DNA from 2 places in the Nocardia sp. NPDC051321 genome. Region 1 is predicted to be linked to the other one. Evidence: predicted binding sites of a transcription regulator. Region 1 holds the regulator's gene; the other holds the start of a gene.
The links. The regulator HspR, encoded in region 1, represses chaperone genes until heat shock. The targets are predictions, from matches to a motif close to ANNTGAGTNNNNNNNACTCANNT.

Region 1 (4,420 bases):
GGTCAGCCGCGGCTCCAGGCCCGCGTGGGCGGGCGCCAGTTCCCTGGAATCGGTGTACCACCAAGGGTTTTCGTCGTGTTCGGTGACCGGTGTTACGGTGAGCCAGCGGTTGGCGACGGCCAGGCTGTTCAGCGTGTCCAGGTCGTAGAGGTCGCACGGATGATGCCCGCCGACGAACAGGTGCACCTTCGGGTTGGTGCGGCGCTGCGCCATCGCCATCAACTGGGCGCGCAACGGCGCGATGCCGGTGCCGCAGCCGACCATCAACATCTTGCGCTTGGTGTTGCGCGGGATGCCGAGGCCGCCGAGCGGCGAGCCGAGCAGCCACTGATCGCCGATGGCGGTCTGGCCGACAATGGCCGAGCTGACCCAGCCGCCCAGCACGCTCCGGACGTGAAACTCGATCTCCCCGTTGGCATTCGCGGGCACCGCGGGCGACATATAGCGCCACATCCGCGGCCGGGCCGGTATCTGCACGCTCAGGTATTGACCGGCGGCGTATTGCATCGGCTGGTCCAGTTGCAACCGCAGCACGGTCAGGTTGCGCAGCACGTCGCGGCGTTCCACCACGGTGCCGGTCCAGACCGGTGGCGTGGTTTCCTTCGCCGCCGCGCCGATCATGGTGTCGCCGATGATCTTCAGGCCCTCGTCCCAGGCCCGGTCGACCTCGTCGGTCCACATCTCGGTGCCCGCGTACACCTGCATCGCGGTCTTCAGCGAGACCGCGACCGCCGTGTAATGCGCGGGCTGCACACCGTATTTGCGGTGATCACGCCCGAGCTGAGAAAGGAAGGGCAACAGCTTGTTCGGCTCCTCGAGCCGATCAAGGGCATAGGCGATGGCCTTGACCAGGCGATCTCGCTGTGCGTCCATGGCTGCTGGAAAGAAATCGCGGACTTGGGGGTAGTCGGTGAATAGGATCGCGTAGAACGATCTCGCTAATTTCTCCGGCCCCCCTTCCTCCGCAGCAACCGCCTTGAACGTCGTTCTGATCAAAGCGACAGTCCGCGAATCCATTTGTGTCACAACCCCATTTCGCACTCGAACACAAACTGTGCCGGCGAGTGAGGTGCTGCGGGACACTCGTCAGCAGCCGTTGCCAAGGAGTGTAGGCGAGGTTTGCCAGGAGTGGAATCCTCCGTTTAAACAACAAGCGTGTAATTCCCCGGAAACGAGGACCTGCGGCGCAAAAGGCTTATGAAACAGACTGGTAGACCGCAAAAATCGGCTTAAATCAGTCACGGATACACTGAATTTGCAAGACTCGTTATGCAGTCTTCGCTACGACGGCGATCTCAGAGCGACCGTGCGGCAACATCACTGGACGATCGGCCGACTGAGTCAGTCCACACCGCACGCCACGCCACGAGGGCGCCCGATGAAACTGACCAGTCGGCTATCGACCGGTATCGGATGCCCCGATGCGCTGTCGCACACCGAGTCTCGGCTTATCGTTGGCTACCCTTCAGAAACCCGCGTCCGGCACGACTTCGGGCCGCTGACCTCGGAGCACAATCAATTCTCCGAGGCCGGCGGCCCGATAGTTAGCTAGCCGTATTCAGTATTGTTGCGGGACTGCTGATCCCTCAAATACCACGGCGATTACGCGGTTGCCACACCACCAGTGCGGTACTGCGTTGCGGCGGCGAAAGATCGGGTCGATAGCCCGCTCGCAATCGATCCAGCTCGCCCGATAGTTCGGCGACGCGCTGTTGCAATTCCTCGACCTGGTTGGTGAGTTCGATGATGCGCTTGATGCCCGCCAGGTTGACGCCCTCGTCCTGAGACAGCCGCTGCACCTCGCGCAACAGCTCGACGTCCCTGGCCGAGTAGCGTCGCCCGCCGCCCGAAGTCCGTTGTGGCGTGACCAGTCCCAGACGGTCATACGTGCGCAGGGTCTGCGCGTGCATGCCCGCCAGCTGGGCCGCCACCGAGATCATGAAGAACTCGACGCGCGACGAACCGCCGCCCGCCTGCTTCGGATCATTGGACATCAAGCACCTGCCCATCCTGCCCGTGGGTCGAATCCGCTGGCTTTCTCCGCCTCCGCGAAGCGCCGAAGCGCTTCGGCGGCATTGTCATCCAGCTTTTGTGGCACCGCGACCTTCACGGTGACCAGCAGGTCACCGGCGCCGCCGCCGCGCTTGGGCACGCCACGACCGCGAACGCGGAGGATGCGGCCGTCCGCGGTGCCCGGTGGCACCTTGACGCCGACCCGCCCCTCCAGGGTGGGCACGGACACCGTGGTACCGAGCACCAATTCGCTGTAGCTGACCGGCAGCACCAGGGTCAGGTCGTCGCCGTTGCGGCCGAAGACCTTGTCCTGGCTGACGTGCACGCTGACGAACAGATCACCCGACGGTGCGCCACGCAGGCCCGCCTCGCCCTGACCGGCCAGCCGAATCCGTTGTCCGTCACTGACTCCCGGGGGAATCCGCACCGTGATGGTGCGCGTGCGGTTCTGGATGCCGCTGCCGTGACAGTCGACGCACGGGTCGTCGATGATCGAACCGGTGCCCCGGCAGTCATCGCACGGCTCGCTGAAGCCGAACGCGCCCTGGTTGCGGCTGATGACGCCGGTGCCATTGCAGTGCGGGCAGACCCGCGGGCTGGTTCCCGGCTTGGCACCGCTGCCGTGACACGTGGTACACGGCGACGGGCTGGTCATCCGCAGCGGAACGGTGACGCCCTGCGCGGCCTCGCGGAACCCTAGTGTCGTCTCGGTCTCTACGTCGGCGCCGCGGCGCGGGCGGCTCGTGGTGCGGGTGCCGCCCCGGTTGAACAGGCCGCCGAGCAGGTCACCGAGGCCACCGTCGCCGGCGTTCGCGCCGCCGAAGATGTCACCGATGTTGAAGTCCTGCGAAAAACCGCCTGGCGCACCGGGGGTGAACCCGCCGCCGCGTGGATAGCCGCCACCCGCGAACAACTTGCGGGTCTCGTCGTACTCCTTGCGCTTGGCCGGATCCGACAGCACCGCGTGTGCTTCGCTGACGGTCTTGAACCGCTCCTCGGCTTTGGTATCACCGGGATTGGCGTCCGGATGCAGGTCACGTGCGAGCTTGCGGTACGCCTTCTTGATCTCGTCCGGCGAGGCGCCGGAGGAGACACCCAGTTCCTTATAGAAGTCCTTTTCGATCCACTCCCGTTGACTCACCGGATATCTCCTCCTCTCGCGTCTTATTACTGTTTGTTCGCGCCGGCATCAGCGTCCGATGCCTCGGCCGGGTCGGTGGTGGCCCCATCGGCCACGCCATCGGTTACCCCGACCAGCGCGTGCCGAAGCACCCGTTCGCCGAACCGATAGCCCTTGCGCATGACGATGCCGATCACCGGGTCGTGCCCGGAGCCCTCGTGCTGCACGGCCTCGTGCAGGGTCGGGTCGAAAGGCTCACCCGCCGAACCGAATTCCTCGAGGCCCTGCTTGTGCAGCGCGGTGGCCAGCTTGTCGGCCACCGACTTGAGCGGTCCGTTGTCCAGGTCGCCGTGCGCCCGCGCCCGATCGAGATCGTCGAGCACACCGAGCAATTCGGTGACCACGGCGGCCTTGGCGGTGTCGATCGCGGTCTTGCGGTCGCGTTCGACGCGGCGCCGGTAGTTGGCGTACTCCGCGGTCAGCCGCTGCAGGTCGGCGGTGCGCTCGGCGAGTTCCTTGCTGATGGCATCGGCCAGCAGCTCGGCACCCTGCGTCGCGCCGATGATGGACTCGGTGTCGTTCCCGGCGTCCGGGCCGGAGCCGCCGGCGGCGTCCGCCGCCGGCTCCCGAACCTCACCGGTCTGCGCTGCTTGGTCGCTACGCAAGCTTCGCTCCTGGGGGTCGATCTTGCGATTGTCGACGAAGGTGACCGGCTCTTGCTCGGAGTTGCGCTGCTCCGAATTGTTGCCGTTGGTCACTTCTTCTCCGTGTCCACCGGCTCGTCGACAACCTCGGCGTCAACGACCTCGTCATCGGCGTCGGTGGCCGAGGATCCATTGCTGGACGCGGCGCCCTCGGTGGCCGACGACTCGTAGATCGCCTGGCCGAGCGCCTGCGACTCGGTCGCCAGCTTCTCGACGGCCGCCTTGACCGCGGCGATGTCGGTGCCCTTGAGCGCCTCGTTCGCCTCGGCGATGGCCGCCTCCACCTTGGACTTGATGTCCGCGGGGACCTTGTCCTCGTTGTCCTTGATGAACTTCTCGGTCTGGTGCACCAGCGACTCGGCCTGGTTGCGGGTCTCGGCCTCCTCGCGGCGGGCCTTGTCCTCGGACGCGTGCTGCTCGGCGTCCTTCACCATCCGGTCGATCTCCTCCTTGGACAGGCCGGAGCCGTCCTGGATCTTGATCTTGTTCTCCTTGCCGGTGCCCTTGTCCTTCGCGGTCACGTGCACGATGCCGTTGGCGTCGATGTCGAAGGTGACCTCGATCTGCGGCACGCCACGCGGGG
Region 2 (4,420 bases), 360 kb from region 1:
AAGTCATGCATCGATGGTGTGCGTATCCGCTTGCACGACCCTTGCGTGTCGATTACACGAGCAGAGGCCGGGCACCTGAGGTGCCCGGCCCCGTTGCCCGCGTGTCAGGCGGTGGCCGCGAAGGCCCGTCCGTCCAAGGCGGGCTCGGCGACCGGCTCGATGGCGTAGGCCAGGATGTCGGCCACGTCACCGACGGGGCGGACGTCAAGTGCGGCAAGCACTTCGGCCGGGACGTCGTCCAGGTCCGGCTCGTTGCGGGCCGGGATGAACACCGTCTTCAGGCCTGCCCGCTGTGCCGCGAGCAGCTTCTGCTTGACGCCGCCGATCGGCAGCACCCGCCCGTTCAGCGTGACCTCGCCGGTCATGCCGACATCGGCGCGCACCTGCCTGCCCAGTGCCAGCGACACCAGCGCGGTGACCATGGTGACGCCCGCCGACGGTCCGTCCTTGGGGACCGCACCGGCCGGGAAGTGCACGTGGATATTGCGATCCAGCACCGACGGTTCGATGCCGATCTCCTCCAGGTGCGAGCGCACGTAGGTCAGCGCGATCTGCGCGGACTCCTTCATCACATCGCCGAGCTGACCGGTCAGGGTGAGCGAGCGCTCGCCCTCCGCGACGTTGGCCTCGATGTAGAGGACGTCGCCACCAAGGCCGGTGACCGCCAGTCCGGTCGCCACACCCGGCACCGCGGTGCGTTCCACCGAGTCGGGGGTGAAGCGTGGACGGCCCAGGTACTCCTTCAGATCACCCAGGTCGATGGTCAGCGACTGCTGCTCGCCGCCTTCGGACTTCACCAGCGCGTCGTTGCCCAGCTCGGCCTCGTAGCCGAGATCGGCTGTCGCCGAACCCGTTCCGTCCTCGGACAGCCGAGTCGCGGCCTTGCGCAACGCCTTCGCGATCAGCCGCTCCATCTGCCGAACTCCGGCTTCCCGGGTGTAGTTTGCGGCGATCTCGCGCAGTGCCTCGTCGGTGACGGTCACCTCGTCGGTGGTCAGCGCGTTGCGTTCCAGCTGCCTCGGCACCAGGAAGTCGCGGGCGATGCCGACCTTGTCGTCCTCGGTGTAGCCGTCGACGGTGATCAGCTCCATCCGGTCCAGCAGCGGGCCGGGGATGGTGTCCATGACGTTGGCGGTCGCGATGAACAGCACGTCGGACAGGTCGAGATCCAGATCCAGGTAGTGATCGCGGAACGTGTGGTTCTGCGCCGGATCCAGCACCTCGAGCAGCGCGGCCGCCGGGTCGCCACGGAAGTCCGAGCCGACCTTGTCGATCTCGTCGAGCAGGACAACGGGATTCATCGAACCCGCCTCCTTGATGGCGCGGACGATGCGGCCCGGCAGCGCGCCGACATAGGTGCGCCGGTGACCACGGATCTCGGCCTCGTCGCGCACACCACCGAGGGCGACGCGAACGAACTTGCGGCCCATGGCGCGAGCCACCGATTCACCAAGCGAGGTCTTGCCGACGCCGGGCGGACCGACCAGCGCGAGCACCGCGCCGGAACCACGTCCACCGACGACCTCCAGCCCACGCGAGGCCCGCCGGGAACGCACCGCCAAGTACTCGACCATCCGATCCTTGACCTCATCCAGGCCGTGGTGATCGGCGTCCAGCACCGCGCGGGCGGCCGAAACATCGGTGCTGTCGGTGGTTTTCACCGTCCACGGCAATTCGAGCACGGTGTCCAGCCAGGTCCGGATCCAGCCGGATTCCGGGCTCTGATCGCTGGCGCGCTCCAGCCTGCCGACCTCGCGCAGCGCCTCGGCGCGCACGTTCTCGGGCAGATCGGCCTGCTCCACCCGGGTGCGGTAGTCGTCGGCGCCGTCCGGCTCGTCCTCGCCGAGCTCCTTGCGGATCGCGTTGAGCTGCTGGCGCAGCAGGAACTCGCGCTGACTCTTCTCCAGGCCCTCGCGGACGTCGTCACTGATCTTCTCCGTGACCTCGGCCTCGGCGATATGGTCCTTGGTCCACTCGATCAGCGTGTTCAACCGCTGGATGACGTCGGGGGTTTCCAGCAACTCGCGCTTCTGATCGTCGCTCAGGTACGGCGCGTAGCCCGCGGTGTCGGCGATCGCCGACGGATCGGTCAGCTGATTGACCGCGTCGATGATCTGCCAGGCCTCGCGGCGCTGCAGTACCGAAACGACCAGCTTCTTGTATTCGGCGGCAAGCTCTTTTGTCCGGCCGTCCGGAGCGGGGACCTCGACCGGCTCGGCCTCGACCCACAGCGCGGCACCCGGCCCGGTCACCCCGTGCCCGATCTTCGCGCGCCGTTCGGCCTTCAGCACGGCCGCCGGTGCGCCACCGCGCATCCGCCCGACCTGCTCGATGGTTGCCACCACGCCGTAAGAGGCGTAGCCCTCGGTCAGCCGCGGCGCGAGCAGCACCGCGTCAGTCTTGGCCGCACGCGCGGCATCGATGGCAGCCTGCGCCGATTCGTCCAGTTCGATGGGCACGACCATGCCCGGCAGCACGATCGGATCGGTCAGGAACAGCACCGGCAGGTTCTGTGGTGTAGTCACGTGTTCGACCCTTCCAAAAGTTGAGCGATACCAACTCAACCCCGGCCCTCCCACCTTTGTTCCGGATATTTCCCGCGTTCGCTGTGGGCGAAGCAGGGGCCCGGCTGCGGGCTGGGGTGGTGTGGTGGGCGTGTTCCCAGGTAAACGCGGTGGGCTGGCTTATCGTTGGGGCGGCTGCGCCGCTGGTCGGTGGCAGTTTCGGTAAGGGCGCAGCGGACCCACGGAGGGGAGCATGTGCGTGAGTGGGCCGATGCGGGCCGGGCACGACTGGAAACAGGCCGGGGTGGTGGTCGCGGTGATCGCGGCGTTGATCGCGGTGCCGTCGGCGCTGGCCGCGCTGGTGCCGACGCGGGAGACGACGGTTGCCGCCGACGCGGAGATCGAGGTGACGGCGCCGGGGGAGGAACCGGACACGGTCGGGTTCGGCGGGGTCGGCGGGTGGCAGCGTAGGCCGACGGGGGATCGGACCACGGCGGTGCTGATCGCTCCGGATGGTTCGCGACTGGCGGTCAGTGTGATCGACGGGGTCACGGACTTCGATGACGCGGCGGACTGGCGGCTGAAAGTGCTCGGCGCGCAAGGTTTCGAGGCGTCCTTCGACGGCGGGGAGGTCAAGACGCCGAACGGGTTCAGCGGGCGGACCTGTCGCGGCACGGACCGCGCTGGGGTGTGCGCGATCGTCGGCAACGAGAAACTGGCGGTGACGCTGGTGCTGATCGGTGCTGACGCCACGCTGCCCGAGCTGACGCCGGTGCTCGAGTCGCTAGCGGTGCGCCGATGAGGTGGTTCCAGCCGACATCGGCGCTGTTCTGGGCGTACTGCCTGATCTCATTCCTCGGGCTACTCGGGCTGGTGTTCCAGTTGGCGCCGGTGGCCGCGCTGACCTGGCGTGACATCCTGGTCGGCCTGCCGTTCACGCTCGCGACCCTGCTCGTCTTCGGTTGGCTCGTCCTGCACCTGGATCGGTTGCGCGCACGGCGGCGGATCCGGACGCCGCTGGTCATGGGCTTTCTCTGGGGCGCGCTGGCCGGGCCGGGCATCGCGATGTTCGCCAACGACAACAACATGCGCATCATTCAAAACCTGGCCGGTGACGCGTTCGCCGTCGACTGGCAGGCACCGATTTCCGCGGCGATCGTGGAGGAGGCGGTGAAGGGCGTCGGCGTGTTCGCCGTCGCGTGGCTCGCTCGGCCGCTGCTGAATCGGCCGATCCACGGGCTGCTGCTCGGCGGCTGCACCGGCCTCGGCTTCCAGGTGGTCGAGAACATCACCTACTCGGCCAACGCCGGTTTGCTTTCCGCACAAGATGATTCGGCGACCGCGGTACTTGTCGGCATCGTGCGACTGCTCACCGGCATCACCTCGCACTGGATGCTCACCGCGCTGGCCGGCATCGGCATCGTGCTGGCGGTGGCGCGCCCGGATTGGCCGGCCGGGCGGCGCGCGCGGGTCCTCGTCACGTTCTATTTGCTCGGTGCCGCACTACATTTCGGCTGGGACGCGCCGAGCCCGGCGAGCATCCCGGTCGGATCGATCATTGTGCGGACGGTCCTCTACATCCTGATCTTCGCCGTCGTCTACACCTGGGTGCTGCACACCGAACGGCAATGGTTCCGCGCGGTGGTCAATTGGGCGGTGACGCGCGGGATCGCGCCTGCCGGTGAATTGAGCACGTTGATCTCGCGGCGAAGCCGGCGACGAGCCCGTAAAGCGGAGCGGTTGAGCGGTCAGTACAACCGTCGCTATCAGGTACAGCGGCAACGTGTGCTGCTCGACTGGGTGCAGGAGACCGGCGCGGGATCGGGCATTCGTATCCCGGCGTGAGGCTCACTTGCGCCTGGTGATCACCACCGGCTTGATCTCGGTGGGCACGCCGGCGAACGCGGCGACCGGAA

Region 2: the regulator HspR is predicted to act here: its motif matches at 2,544-2,566, upstream of lon (endopeptidase La).

The regions. Positions count from the first base shown of each region.
Region 1 covers NZ_JBITEM010000004.1:524,182-528,601, reverse strand. The annotation lists gene ACIA8C_RS12125 (FAD-binding oxidoreductase) at 1-1,017, opposite strand, end outside; gene ACIA8C_RS12120 (heat shock protein transcriptional repressor HspR) at 1,587-1,994, opposite strand; gene dnaJ (molecular chaperone DnaJ) at 1,994-3,154, opposite strand; gene grpE (nucleotide exchange factor GrpE) at 3,181-3,891, opposite strand; gene dnaK (molecular chaperone DnaK) at 3,888-4,420, opposite strand, start outside.
Region 2 covers NZ_JBITEM010000004.1:168,368-172,787, reverse strand. The annotation lists gene ACIA8C_RS10445 (FAD-dependent monooxygenase) at 1-7, opposite strand, end outside; gene lon (endopeptidase La) at 105-2,465, opposite strand; gene ACIA8C_RS10435 (hypothetical protein) at 2,764-3,306, shown strand; gene ACIA8C_RS10430 (PrsW family intramembrane metalloprotease) at 3,303-4,349, shown strand; gene ACIA8C_RS10425 (cupin domain-containing protein) at 4,353-4,420, opposite strand, start outside.